One region of the Bacillus sp. XB1 genome, then DNA from elsewhere that is predicted to be linked to it. Evidence: riboswitches for the same ligand, from Rfam matches in the RefSeq annotation. Region 1 holds a riboswitch; each other region holds the start of a gene.

Region 1 (4,982 bases):
GGATTTTCATATTCCATAAAAGCACTATCTGATCTCATAACATTATTACGCGTCTCATACTTTCCATCTGTACGTTCAAAATAACCTCTTTGTATATCCCAAAATGTATTCTTTCCCCAATCACTATAACGTGATAACCCAAGTAAAAATTTCGGTGCAGCTATAATATTTTCTTCCTTTAATTCACTGTACTCTTCTCTCATATTTTGATTTTGTGCCAAAGTATAATCTGTCACATACATCTCTTTTAAAAATGAATTTGGAGCAACAGAAATACGCGCTAAGTGCATACGAACATTCTCATCTCTTTTCACTTTCTCTTTGAAATAAGATGCGTATTCTTTATAATCTATCATTCTCGTGTGCATTTCATATAATTCATCATCTGTTAACTTCAGCGTCACATCTAAAATAACTCCAAATAAACCGTAACCCCCAATGACATATGGAAATAACTCTGCATTTTCTTCTCTACTTACATTACGTACCGTGCCATCTGCCATTAACAATCTAAATGAATCTACTGTATCAATCAGTGCCTCATGACGAATATCACGCCCGTGTACATTTACACTTAATGAACCGCCAACAGTAAAAATATTTTGAGACTGCATGACCTGTACCGCAAGGCCATAAGGATTTATTTTCTTCTGAATATCATTCCAGGTGACACCACTTTGAACTGTAATCCGCTTCTTCTCTGGATCAAATTCTAATATTTTATTATATCCTTTCATATCGAGCATCGTGCCATTCGGATAATATGTCTGTCCTCCTTGGCTATGTTGCATGCCTGCAATGGAAATTTTCTCTCCTGAAACTTTTGCATCTCGCACTAATTTTATTAACGAGTGCTCTTCCGTAGCACTTTCAACACGTTTTATTTTTGTCGGAAGCAATTTACCTACATCACTCATAATAGGATGATCAATTTGTTTTTTATACGTATGTACAGACGTTGCAAGCAAAACCGTATATGCGACAATGACCGCTGCTATCTTTCTTTTTTTCAAAGGACACTCTCCTTATTAGCAACAAAAAGAGATACCCTTTCTTTCAGGTACCTCTCTTGACAGTGATTACTTTGCTGCTGGCAATTGTATTGGATCAAATTTATCATACGATGTAAACTTTGCATCCGTAATAATGTGCGCTTTATCCTCACCATTGCTACTCATAACCATATCTATCTTTGCTGATTCATATTTAAAATCTTTTGTAATAATATATTCCCCATCTATTTCTTCTATCTTTGCATTTTGGCCTTGTAGCATTTGTTTCTGCTTTTCATCCATACTAGCTAGCATACTCTCTGTCTCTTGCCCTTTTAATGCAAACTTCAGCTTATAATTATCTCCAATTTTCTCCATCTTCACTTTATTTAAAATTTCCGATGGAATCTCTAAATTATCTACCATTCCTTGAGTCGCGTTCATTCCGTTAGCATTCAATTGTTCCTCTGGTACAGACATAATTTCACCCGTATTAGGATTTTTTAACTGACCAGCAATTTTGCCACCCACATCATAAACAACAACCTCTGTACCAGAAACATTCATTTCAGAACGAGAATTTCTTTTCTTCGGCTCTAGTTGCATTTTAGCCTTTATTACATTCATCTCTGTTCCTTCAGCCTTTATTCCCACATCATATGTCATCGTTACATTTTCTTCGTTTTTAAAAGCTTCATTCGCTTTATTAAAAACATCCTTCGCTGTTAATTCCTTTTCTTTCTGCACAGCTTCTTTTTTCGGTTCGTCAGTCTTTTTTGTTTTCTCATTACTACACCCTACTCCTAGACCGACTGCAAGTACTAAACTTGAAATTAAAATAAGTTTTTTCATAACGTCCCCTCCTTCCCAAAAATAATATCATCTCTTTTCCTATGAAATCTATATAATTCGTAATATTTATCTTTAAATTTATTTCCTATATAACAACATGTTTGAGAAAAAGTTTAAATATGATGTAAATAATAACAACTCATTTCAGGAGGTCATTATGAAAGCGATTATTTGTACAAAGTACGGACCACCTAATGTTCTCCAGCTTCAAAATGTAGAAAAGCCTAAACCTAAAAAAAATGAAGTATTAGTTAAAATTCACGCAACAAGTGTATCGACTGGAGATTGTAGAATACGTGGCTTTAATAGCCCCCTCTTATTTTGGATTCCTATGCGGATCATATTAGGTTTCAGAAAACCGAGAAAACCTATACTTGGCGTAGAGTTATCCGGTGAAATCGAAGACATTGGAACAGATGTAACACAATTTAAAAAAGGAGATCAAGTTTTTGCATTAACAGAACTAAACCTTGGTGGTTATGCGGAATACACATGCGTGCATGAAAGTGGATTAATAGCATTAAAACCTACCAATGTGACATATGAAGAAGCTGCCGTTATTCCTTTCGGCGGAACTTCAGCATTGCACTTCCTTAGAAAAGGACAGATAAAAAAAGGGCAACGAGTACTTATATACGGCGCCTCTGGGTCAGTAGGGACAGCTGCCATACAACTTGCTAAATACTTCGGGGCGACTGTCACAGCCATTTGTAGTAGTTCGAATTTCGAATTAGTAACAGCTTTAGGGGCAGACAACGTAATTGATTATATGAAAGAAGATTTTACTAAGCAGGGCGAGCACTACGATATTATATTTGATGCAGTTGGAAAATATAAAAAGTCTCTTTGTACAGATGCATTAATGCCTAATGGAAAATATGTATCTGTGAACGGAATGATGGCAAAGGTCAGTAAAGAAGATATGAACCTACTAAAACAACTAGCTGAAACAGGAAAGCTAAAACCTGTTATTGATAGAACTTACCGATTAGAAGAAATTGCTGAAGCTCATATATATGTAGAAAAAGGACATAAAAAGGGGAATGTTTCGATTATCTTAAAATAAAATATATTCAGAAAATATCATTAACAATTCTTTTTATACGATTTACTATTAGTACCATATTCAAAACTACATACACATACTCTTATCAAGAGTGGCGGAGGGACTGGCCCGATGATGCCCGGCAACCGAGCTTATGACGTATAAGCTAAGGTGCTAATTCCTGCAAAACGAGTTTTCGTTTTGGAAGATAAGAGAGGAATCTATTTCGTCTATTCGGCACCTCTCTTATTTTTGGGAGGTGCTTTTTATTTTGGAACGTATATGAAGGGGGATTTATAGATGAAAAAGGTATTATTAAGCATTGTAAGCGGAGCAGTATTATTATTAGGCGCATGTAGCGTGAGTTCAGATAAAGAGGTAAAAGCATTAGACGAGAAAAAGATTACTGTCGGTGTAACAGGTGGACCACATGAACAAATTTTTGAAAAGGTAAAAGAAGTTGCAGCAAAAGATGGTCTCGAAATTGATATAAAAGTATTTAATGATTATGTAGCGCCAAACGTATCTTTAGATGAAAAAAGCCTTGATGTAAATAGCTACCAAACGAAATCGTATTTAGATGTATTTAAAGCTGAACGCAATATGAAATTAGCTGAAGTATTTTCAACAGTAACATTCCCTATGGGCGTATATTCTAAAGATATAAAAGATGTAAAAGACTTAAAAGAGGGCGACGCAATTGCTGTACCAAATGACCCAACGAATGAACTTCGAGCTTTAAAATTATTTGAAAAAGCAGGGGTTTTAAAAGTTGATCCAAAGGCTACAGAAAAAGCGACTGCAAAAGATGTAATTGAAAATCCAAAAAAATTAAAGATTGTCGAATTAGAGGCATCTCAATTACCAACGCAACTAAGTGAAGTGAAAGCAGCTGCAATTAACACAAACTTTGCATTAGGTGCAAAATTAAGTCCAGCGAAAGATTCTATCTTCCGCGAAGGAAAAGATTCACCATATGTGAACTGGGTCGTTGTTCGTACTGAAAATAAAGATGATGCCGTTGTAAATAAATTAAAGAAAGCTTATCAGTCTAAGGAAGTAAAAGAGTTTATCGAGAAAAAATTTGATGGTTCAGTTTTACCATCTTGGTAGGAGCTGACGATAATGATTGAATTAAAAAACATATCCAAAGTATTTACAACAAAAAAAGGGAATGTTGAGGCTCTTAAGTCTACTTCCCTTAAAGTAGAAAAAGGCGAGGTATTTGGAATCATTGGATATAGTGGCGCTGGTAAAAGTACATTGATTCGATGTGTAAATTTATTAGAAAAACCAACGACAGGAAATATCATTGTAAACGAACAAGACTTAACAACGTTATCGACAAAAGAACTAGCAAAAGCGAGACAAAAAATCGGAATAATCTTCCAAGGATTCAATTTACTTAAAACTGTTACCGTTTATGAAAATATCGCATTACCGTTACGGCTTGCTGGCATTCCAAAAGCAGAAATTGAAAAAAGAGTAGAAAAGTATTTACGCATTGTCGATCTTTTTAATCGAAAAGATGCGTATCCAAGCGAACTTTCTGGTGGTCAAAAACAGCGTGTTGCAATTGCTCGTGCGCTATCACATGAACCTGAAGTGTTATTAAGTGATGAAGCAACGAGCGCATTAGATCCCGAAACAACCGATTCTATCCTTGATTTGTTATTAAAGATTAACGAAGAAATCGGAATTACGATTTTACTCATTACACATGAAATGAATGTCATCCAGCGTATATGTGACCGCGTTGCTGTTATGGAACATGGATCTGTAGTCGAAAGTGGGACTGTAAAAGATATTTTCACAAACCCACAACATGTAACCACGAAGAAATTTGTAAATAGCGCATTTGCAGCGAAAATTCCAAAAGAGGTACAGAAAGAACTACAAAGTACTGGAGAAATTGTAACACTTTCATTTATTGGCACTACTTCAGGGGAACCTGCCTTAGCCGTTGCCACAAAACGTTTCCAAGTGTATCCGAATATTTTATCCGGTAATATTACGCAGTTAAAACATGAAGCATATGGGAAACTAGTCGTTCATATGCAAGGGGAACAAAATGAAATCCACCATGCTTTATC
Region 2 (4,982 bases), on a different contig from region 1:
TCGACTGATTTATTTTGTAAGTCACTTTGTTTGCCTTCTAATTCAGATTGAATGTTAGATAATTTATCTTGATTTGTTTCAGCGTATACGGGTGAAAGTAACGGGGAAGCAAAAATCGTTCCTGCTGCTAAAACACTAAACGCTGCAAATTTCTTTTTCATAGTTGTCTGACTCCTTTCTCTATGAATGTTATATATCATAAGAAGAAGAGTGTCTATCGTTGTAATCATAATGTAAAGAAAACTTTATAAAATTGCTAAGTTTTGTCGGAATTTATCATTTTTTAACTGTAATTGTCATAGTACATACATTTTATTCATATGTGTAACAAAGGTATATTTTGGAATTAATCTGTAAAATGAAGAAGGAAAGTAATCGTTTTTATGAGGTGAAATATTACTTGGAAAGCTAATAAAACACTAGTGAGGAATCGTTCTCATGTTAGGTTTTCTGACATGGGTCTGCTTTTTGTCAAGAAAATTATTTGTGTTCGGGCAAAGTTATTTTGTTGTCAGATTTAAATTTTTGATTTATGATTTTTAACAGGGACAAAATGTAGTGAATTGTCGAATAATATGTAATACTCTTAATTTCTTAGTTTTATAGAGATAGAATGAGAGATAGAGTGACACATCGAAGAGGGGGTTACAACAAATATGAAAAGAATAGGACTTGCATGGCAAATATTAATAGGGCTTGCGCTTGGTATTGCGGTTGGGGCGATTTTCTTTGATAATCCAGCTGTTGTGAAGTACTTACAACCAATTGGTGATATTTTCATCCGATTAATTAAAATGATCGTTGTACCGATTGTTGTAGCAAGTATTGTTGTTGGGGTTGCTGGTGTTGGCGATGTTAAAAAACTAGGTCGACTAGGCGGAAAAACAATTCTTTACTTTGAAATTATTACAACAATTGCAATTATTGTTGGTCTATTAATAGCGAATATTTTCCAACCAGGAAAAGGCGTAAATATGGAGCAGTTAACAAAGACAGATATTTCGAAATATACACATACGACAGAGCAAGTACAAAGTCATTCATTTGCAGATACGTTTGTAAATATTGTTCCAACGAACATTATGAAGTCGTTAGCTGACGGAGATATGCTTGCTATTATCTTCTTCTCTGTACTATTTGGTTTAGGTGTAGCAGCAATTGGTGAAAGAGGAAGACCAGTTCTTCAATTTTTCCAAGGTGTAGCTGACGCAATGTTTTACGTAACAAACCAAGTTATGAAATTTGCACCATTTGGTGTGTTTGCACTAATTGGTGTTACAGTTTCTACATTTGGTCTTGCTTCATTAATTCCATTAGGGAAATTACTAATTGTCGTATATGGGGCAATGATCTTCTTCGTCGTAGTTGTCTTAGGACTTACAGCGAAAATATTTGGAATCAACATTTTCCAATTCTTTAAGATTTTAAAAGACGAGCTGATCTTAGCGTATTCTACAGCAAGCTCAGAAACAGTTTTACCAAAAATCATGGAGAAAATGGAGAAATTCGGTTGTCCGAAAGCAATTACATCTTTCGTTATTCCGACAGGTTATTCATTTAACTTAGATGGATCAACTTTATATCAAGCAATTGCGGCTATTTTCTTAGCGCAAATGTACGGTATTGATTTATCTATTACACAACAAATTACATTATTGCTTGTATTAATGGTTACATCAAAAGGTATCGCAGGTGTACCGGGCGTATCATTCGTTGTATTATTAGCGACACTTGGTACAGTAGGTATTCCACCTGAAGGCTTAGCGTTCATTGCTGGTATTGACCGTATTTTAGATATGGCTCGTACAGCAGTTAACGTTGTAGGAAACTCTTTAGCAGCTGTAGTTATGTCTAAGTGGGAAGGTCAATATGACGCTGAAAAAGGACAAGCTTATTTAAAAGAGATTTCTGAAAAGGGTCAAGCGGCTTAATTATAATATGAACAAGCTCTCACATAATATGTGGGAGCTTTTCTGTATATAGAAGAGGAGCAGACATAATGAAACGTAAATATGGTGACGGTTCTTCGTGGAAGAGACTAATAGAAAAGAGTTATACGGTTAAGCAAGTGGAAGAGGGAATGCTCGGAATACTGGATATAAAAAAGGTGAGAGAGTCTAGTTGTAAAGAATATGATGGTGAAGAACTTTGTATTGCAGCGGATCAGTATACGTGGATTCAATATTTCATAGACGGGAAAAACTTTGCGATTACCGCTATGTTAGATGATCAGAAAAAATTAGTGCAATATTATATCGATGTGGCGAAAGAATATAAAATAGATGATCGTGGTTTACCTTATTTTGATGATTTATATTTAGATGTAGTATTATTACCTAGCGGTAAGGTGTATGTATTAGATGAAGAGGAGCTAGAGGATGCTTATAAAAGTGGCGATGTCACGAAGGAAGAGTATGAGTTAGCTTGGTACACTACGAAATGGATATTAGCAACAATAAAAAATAGTGAATTTTATTGGATTTCAATATTAAAAGAAGAAATAGAAAAGTTAAAATGATTGTTGTATTCAAATTTTTGTATAATTACCAAAAAAATCTATACAAAAAATAATTGACTTTTGTTTTGTAAGCGAGTAAAGTTAGGGAAGAAATTATTATTAAAAAATAAATATGAAACCTTCTTATAAAGAGAGGCGGAGGGACTGGCCCTACGATGCCTCGGCAGCGGACTCGATTTCAGAGTGCTGTGCCAAATCCAGCAAGCGTGTGCTTGAAAGATGAGAAGAGCGTTTCTTATAGATGTATAAGACCTCTTCTCATCGGAAGAGGTCTTTTGTTATTCATTAGAAAAAGGTTGAAACTAAGGAGAGATGGTACTTTGAAAGAAACGAGAGGAAATGGTTTAGCTTTATTACCACTTGGGATATTTTTGGCGCTATTTATTGGTTCTGGGATTATTACAGGTGATTTCTATAAATTGCCGATACTTGTAGCGATTTCAATTGCTGTAGGAGTCGCTTTAGTGATGAATCGTAAAGAAAGTTTTAATGTGAAAGTAGAGCGGTTCGCTAAAGGTGCAGGAAATCCGGATATTATGATTATGGTATTAATTTTTGTGCTTGCAGGTGCATTTTCTGAAACTGCTAAAGGAATGGGTGGAGTAGACTCAACTGTTAATTTAGCGTTAACTATTTTACCGCCAGGATTTATCGTAGCTGGAATCTTTGTTATTGGTGCATTTATTTCATTAGCGATGGGAACTTCAATGGGAACAATTGCAGCATTAGCGCCGATTGCTGTAGGTATTAGTGGTCAAACTGATATCTCAATTGCGCTTGCAATGGCTACTGTTGTTGGCGGAGCGATGTTTGGTGATAATTTATCATTTATTTCAGATACAACAATCGCAGCTGTTCGTTCACAAGGAACAGAAATGAAAGATAAGTTTAAAACGAACTTTTTAATTGTGTTACCAGCAGCTATTATTACAATTGTACTATTAGTAATAGTTACTTCAGGGAGTGACACGCAGATTAAAGCACATAGCTTTGATTGGATAAAGATTTTACCGTACGCAGGAGTACTGATTACAGCGCTACTTGGCTGGAATGTACTTATTGTATTAACTGGTGGAACTGTACTATCTGGTGTTATCGGTCTTATAGATGGAAGTTACACGTTAGAAAGTTTCTTTAAAAGTGTAACGACTGGAATGGGCGGTATGATGGAGTTAGTATTACTTGCTATATTAATTGGCGGTATGGTTGAATTAATCCAATATAATGGTGGTATTCAATATTTAATGAATATATTAACACGTAATATTCGTTCGAAAAAAGGAGCGGAATTTGGTATTGCTGGTTTAGTGAGTATGACGAATATGTGTACAGCGAATAATACGATTTCAATTATCTTTACAGGCCCGCTTGCAAAAAATATTGCAGATCAATATGAAATAGACCCTCGTAAATCAGCGAGTGTATTAGATCTTTTCTCATGTTGTGTGCAAGGATTAATTCCGTACGGTGCCCAAATGTTAACGGCAGCAGGATTTGCAGCGTTATCTCCGGTTGAATTGTTGCCATATGCATTTTATCCAATCTTAGTTGGAGTATGTGGGATTGCTTCTATTTTAATTGGGTTTCCAAGGTTTTCGAAAGTAGCTGAGAAAAAAGAGTATCATAAAACAGCTTAATTTAATATGAATGTTAGTAATTAAAAAACGTGCAGAGGATAGACTCTGCACGTTTTTTTGCGTAAAGGGCTGTAAAGGGCTGAATATGACTCGGTCTTAAGTCTGAGTTAAAAACGGTTCTTAAGCTCGTTATGGAAAGATGAAAAAATAGTTAAGATAAGAGTATCAAATCGAAGGGAGGCAAGCACAAGATGAAACAATTTCTAGCGTTTATCGCAGCCGGTATTTTGGCTTTAATTGCTCTTGGTAGTCTTGCTGGTATTGTAGGATTTGCAATCGGAGCAGGAGTTGTATATTGGAGCTATAAATCATTTGTGCGAGCTAAATCATTTTTTGGAAAGTTAGCTTGGGGGATTGTTGGTTTAATCGGTTTATCCATTGCACTTTCTCATTCGCCAGCATTAATCGGTATCGCTGCTTTAGTGGTTTTATACTACGGATACCGTGAGTGGAAAAAAGAAAAAGATGTAGTTGTTGAATCTGCTCCAGAAAGTTCTAAACCATATAGCAACTTTGAAGATGAGTGGAACAAATTAATGAAAAACTAAAACAATAAATCAAATTATAAAAAAAGTAGAAGAGAGGAAGATTTATAATGAAACAATCTTTATTCGGACGTGTACGCGATGCAATTTTAGCTGATTTTCATAACGTGTTAGATGAGAAGGAAAGAAAAAATCCAATTGCGATGTTAAACCAATATTTACGTGATAGTGAGCGTGAAATAACAAAAATTGAGAAGTTAATTGAGCGTCATAAAACATTAAAATCTAATTTTGCTCGTGAGCTTGAGCAAGCACGTTATTTCGTTAATAAAAGATCAAAGC
Region 3 (4,982 bases), on a different contig from region 1:
TTTATTGATATAATAAAATGTAAAGAATAGATCCAAAGTAATGATAATAATTAGAAGTAACAAGTGTATAAGTGCATCAGTTTTTCCGTTTAGTAAAGACTTTACAAAGAAATCCCATTCTGTTTCATAGGGAGATTCTACCCAATTTCGTTGCAGACCTAACACCATTCCATTTATGAAATAGAAAATGCTTAATAGAATCCTTCCAACAAATAAGGCAGCTATTTTTATATTCCAATCCTTTATCTTGATTACATAAAGGATTGGAAATAGTATCAGTATCCAAAAAACAATAATAAAGACTGTATTTCCCATTCTCTCCTCCTAACAAAATGATTGTGTTTTTAATCTTGGTAAATTCTTAGGTTGGAGGTATGTTTCATTGTTACTGGTTAAAAACAAGGGTCGGAATTCCGGCTCCTTTTCTATCCCGCAAAATAAAGGTTTGCTTTATCTCTCCGTCTCAAAAAACTCAATCCACTCTCCATCAGGACCAGCGAAGAATATGTAACGTGTTCCATCTGGTAATGTTTCGATTTCTTCTCCTAGTAAAAAGGTTACTGCGTGTTTCTTCAGTCTTTCGATCTCATCCTCTAATGAATCCACTTTAAAGCAAATGTGATGTACTTTTCCTTCTGCCGGAAGAGAAGAGTTGTAGCCTTCAATGAGTTCTAGTATCGTTTCTTTTGATTCTTCTACACCTAAAAAAGCGAGTTTTAAGTCTGGATTCGGATGACCCATACGTTTCATGAGCTGTAAGCCGACTACTTCTTCATAAAATGAAATAGATGTTTCTAAGTTTGCAACCATAAGTCCGACGTGTTCAATTCTTCTAACTGGCATGTAGATTCCTTCTTTCTGAAAATTATATACAATATATTATTGAAAATTAAGAAAATAAGCAAGATAAAAACCTTACAAATTTTAGCGTGTTATATGGTATAGTGAGAAAGTATGTTTGGGGAGAAGGAAGGAGATTATACGATGAATACAACTACTCAAACTCCTTCATTATCGGAAACGATGAAAGAGTGGCATTATGCATTAGCATATGAAATTAAACATTGGAAAACGATAGGTGGTAGTAAAATTTCTATCATGAATGGTCGTTTTTTATATACAGATTATGAAAGTACAGTATACGTATTTCAGCTTATTTCGGAAGTAAGCTTACCTGAAGGTTCACCCATTCGAATTGAGTTTGATGGTGAGGAAGCGACAGGAGAAGTATTGTCTGTACATGGATTAGAAATAGAACTGAAATTAAATGATTATATACAAGGTGAAATACGAGAAGCTGTTTTATATAGTGAACCGTGGCAATTGTTAGAGCAACTACAAGAGAGGTTGAAAGAAGCACGTAAAGATAAGCTGAAACGTAATCGTATAAAGCGTCTTGTTGATGGGACGAGCAGTCCGAAACATATTGAGAAGATGAAAAATCCGAAAAATGAATTGGCGTATCGTTCGTTTTACAATCCGACGACGTACGTATGGGGACCACCAGGAACAGGGAAGTCTTACAATTTATCACGTATTATTTCAGCTCATTATCAAAAAGGAAAATCGGTACTTGTGTTGGCTCATAGTAATGCGGCAGTAGACGTATTAATGAGTGAAGTAACGAAGCAAATTGAGAAGAAAAAGAAATGGACGCCTGGCGAAATTGTTCGTTACGGTTATAGTCAACATGAACATATACGAAATCATGAAACGTTACTTGCGTCGAAGTTAGTTGAAACGACGAACGGATCTTGGGGTGAGGAAAGACTCTATTTAGAAGAGACACGACAAGATCTTCGTGAAAAAATCTTATCGTATAAAGCAACATCTGCTGATAAGAAGCGCATACAAGAGATTGAAAGTGATCTTCGAAAGCAAAAGGCTAAAATTAAAGAAGTAGAAAAAGAATATATTGAAAATGCAAAAGTAATCGGCGCAACTTTATCAAAATGTGCCATTGATTCACTTATTTATGAGCGCACATTTGATTTAGTTGTTGTAGATGAAGTAAGTATGGCATATGTTCCGCAAATTGCATTAGCTGCTTCACTTGGAAAACGTATCGTCGTTTGCGGTGACTTTTTACAGTTACCTCCAATTGCGATGGCAAATCATGAACTCGTTCGCAAATGGCTTGGGGAAGATATGTTTTACCATGCTGGGATTGTTGAGTCTGTTAATAAATCAGAAGCACACCCAAACCTATTTATGTTGCAGGAACAAAGACGTATGCATGCGGATATATCGAAGTTTACGAATTCGTTTATTTATAAAAATAGAGTATACGATCATCCGTCTGTTTCAGAGCGTAAAGAACTTGCGCAATTGCAGCCGTTCGCAAATGAAGCGAGTGTTTTATTTGATACGAGCCAAATGGGAGCTTTTTCGTTAAAAGATGCTGCTTCTGGTTCACGTTTTAACATTATGTCTGGTTTAGTAGCAATGCAAATGATGTTAATCGGATTGTTAGACGGTGTGCAATCAATTGGTATTGTGACACCTTACAGGGCGCAGTCACGCTTTTTATCAACGTGTATTAGAGAAATGTTGCAGAGAACGAAATATCAAAACATACCAGTTTTAGCGGCGACAGTTCATAAGTTCCAAGGTTCTGAAAGAGATATGATGATCTTTGATACGGTTGACAGTTATCCGCAAGAACGACCTGGCGTATTATTCTTTGATCACAAAAACCATCGCCTCGTCAATGTAGCAGTGACAAGGGCGAGAGGGAAGTTCATTCAATTATCAGATTGCCATTATATGCGTAAAAACCTTTCGAGAAAACAAGCATTATCACAATTAACAGCTCATATAGAACGTCACGGAGATGTGTATGATCGCACGACATCAAGACAATTGTGGGAACGGAAAATTTCGAAACGTTTACGCTGGTTTATGGAAATGAATCTTGAAGAGCCGAAAGGGTTATTAAAAGATATTTTAGCCGCAAAACGAAAAATTATTATTTCACTTCCAAGTACAAAACAAGTGGATAAACGAGTATGGCAAGCGTTAATGCGTACAAATGCGCAAATAACAGTGTATAGTGATGGACCAGTTCCACTGAAAAATGTAAAGTTACAAAGACAAAATAAAGCATTCCCGTTTATCGTAATTGATGATGAAATCTTCTGGGCAGGCGCACCGCTTACATCTCAAATGATGTTTGAAGGTAGTACGGAATTTCCGTACGTATGTGCAAGACTGCAAGCACCTGAGACAATTGGTGTATTAAAAGGATTTTTAGATATTCGGTAAATTCGGATAGGAATTCCTTGACTTTTACTTGGAATGAACTTAGAATAAAAAATAATTTAATATAATTTTATGAAAATTCTTATCACGAGAGGTGGAGGGACTGGCCCTATGATACCTCGGCAGCGGATTCGTTATGAATACTGTGCCAATTCCAGCAAGGTAACTTGAAAGATAAGAAAGAAGCTCATTTTGACTGTATATACAGAAGCCTCTTTCTATCTTTTAGAAAGAGGCTTTTTTATGTGAAAATAAAAGGAGGAAGAAAAATGGGAGCGACAGGAGTAGCGTCACAAAGAAAAACAATTGAAGAGAGTATCGAAAGAAATAAGGAAAAGTACATAGAAACAAGTCATGATATTCATGCGAATCCGGAAATTGGTAACCAAGAGTTTTATGCATCTAGAACGTTAAGTTTATTGCTAGGCAGTGCAGGATTTCAGTTGCAGCACAATATAGCTGGACATGAAACGGGATTTATCGCGCGAAAAAGCTCTGGAAAACAAGGACCTGCAATCGCATTTTTAGCGGAGTACGACGCTTTACCAGGACTAGGTCATGCGTGTGGTCACAATTTAATTGGCACAATTAGCGTTGCAGCAGCAATCGCATTATCAGAAACGCTTGAAGAAATTGGCGGGGAAGTTGTCGTGTTTGGTACGCCAGCAGAAGAAGGCGGGCCAAATGGTAGCGCGAAATCAAGTTATGTAAAGGCAGGTTTATTTAAAGACATTGATGCGGCGCTTATGATTCATCCGAGCGGAAAGACAGCGACAACGAGTCCTTCACTAGCAGTCGATCCACTTGATTTTCATTTTTACGGAAAAACAGCTCACGCTGCAGCTTCGCCAGAAGAAGGGATTAACGCATTAGATGCGGTTATTCAGCTCTATAACGGTATTAACGCACTTCGCCAACAACTCCCGTCAGACGTGAGAATTCATGGTGTCATTACAGAGGGCGGAAAAGCACCTAATATTATTCCTGACTATGCCGCAGCAAGATTCTTCATCCGTGCAGCAACGAGAAAAAGATGCGCGGAATTAACAGAAAAAGTAAGAAACATTGCACAGGGAGCAGCATTAGCAACAGGTGCAAAAGTAAAAATCCATCAATTTCAAAATGAAATCGATGAATTACTCGTAACAAAAACATATAACGATATCGTAGCGGAAGAACTAGAACTATTAGGTGAAGATGTAAATCGTAAAGAAAGAGTAGGGATTGGTTCAACCGACGCAGGAAACGTAAGTCAAGTCGTACCGACAATTCATCCGTACATTAAAATCGGACCAGATGATTTAATTGCACATACGAATGAATTTAGAGAAGCAGCACGTTCAGAACTTGGAGATAAAGCATTAATTACATCGGCAAAAGCATTAGCAAATACAGCGTATCGATTAATTACGGAAGAAGGGTTGTTAGAGAAGGTGAAGGAGGAGTTTAGAGAGGCGCAGAAGAATCAGGGGTAGATGGTTAAAGGGAGTGGGGGATCCACTCCCTTTCTTTTTTTCGTAACACTGATGCTAAGATTTTTTTGCAGTAAAATCAATGTTAGTGGAACATTTTTAATCAAACTTTTTTCTAAATGAACATAAATACTTGTAATATTTAAATTAGTACTATATAGTTCTAGTTATGACAAAGGTAAAATTAATGAATCAAAGACGTGTGATTGAAGTAGCTGCAACATTATTTTTAGAAAAAGGGTTTGCTTA

Evidence for each region. A riboswitch is a leader RNA that binds a small molecule or an ion and turns the genes downstream of it on or off. The one in region 1 is predicted to bind S-adenosylmethionine.
Region 2: another riboswitch for S-adenosylmethionine. It lies ahead of ACK1U5_RS11345 (Na+/H+ antiporter NhaC family protein); the one in region 1 lies ahead of ACK1U5_RS26565 (MetQ/NlpA family ABC transporter substrate-binding protein).
Region 3: another riboswitch for S-adenosylmethionine. It lies ahead of ACK1U5_RS02565 (M20 family metallopeptidase); the one in region 1 lies ahead of ACK1U5_RS26565 (MetQ/NlpA family ABC transporter substrate-binding protein).

Annotation. Positions count from the first base shown of each region.
Region 1 is NZ_JBNRIL010000007.1:73,413-78,394, forward strand. Features, by position in the region: gene ACK1U5_RS26550 (FAD-binding oxidoreductase) at 1-1,013, opposite strand, end outside; gene ACK1U5_RS26555 (hypothetical protein) at 1,080-1,844, opposite strand; gene ACK1U5_RS26560 (NAD(P)-dependent alcohol dehydrogenase) at 2,002-2,910, shown strand; SAM riboswitch class I at 2,990-3,104, shown strand; gene ACK1U5_RS26565 (MetQ/NlpA family ABC transporter substrate-binding protein) at 3,190-4,002, shown strand; gene ACK1U5_RS26570 (methionine ABC transporter ATP-binding protein) at 4,015-4,982, shown strand, end outside.
Region 2 is NZ_JBNRIL010000001.1:2,224,999-2,229,980, reverse strand. Features, by position in the region: gene ACK1U5_RS11360 (murein hydrolase activator EnvC family protein) at 1-161, opposite strand, end outside; gene gltP (glutamate/aspartate:proton symporter GltP) at 657-1,931, shown strand; gene ACK1U5_RS11350 (DUF402 domain-containing protein) at 2,000-2,518, shown strand; SAM riboswitch class I at 2,639-2,744, shown strand; gene ACK1U5_RS11345 (Na+/H+ antiporter NhaC family protein) at 2,839-4,155, shown strand; gene ACK1U5_RS11340 (lmo0954 family membrane protein) at 4,347-4,703, shown strand; gene ACK1U5_RS11335 (PspA/IM30 family protein) at 4,751-4,982, shown strand, end outside.
Region 3 is NZ_JBNRIL010000001.1:515,447-520,428, forward strand. Features, by position in the region: gene ACK1U5_RS02550 (hypothetical protein) at 1-315, opposite strand, end outside; gene ACK1U5_RS02555 (VOC family protein) at 451-843, opposite strand; gene ACK1U5_RS02560 (AAA domain-containing protein) at 955-3,264, shown strand; SAM riboswitch class I at 3,341-3,442, shown strand; gene ACK1U5_RS02565 (M20 family metallopeptidase) at 3,531-4,736, shown strand; gene ACK1U5_RS02570 (TetR/AcrR family transcriptional regulator) at 4,921-4,982, shown strand, end outside.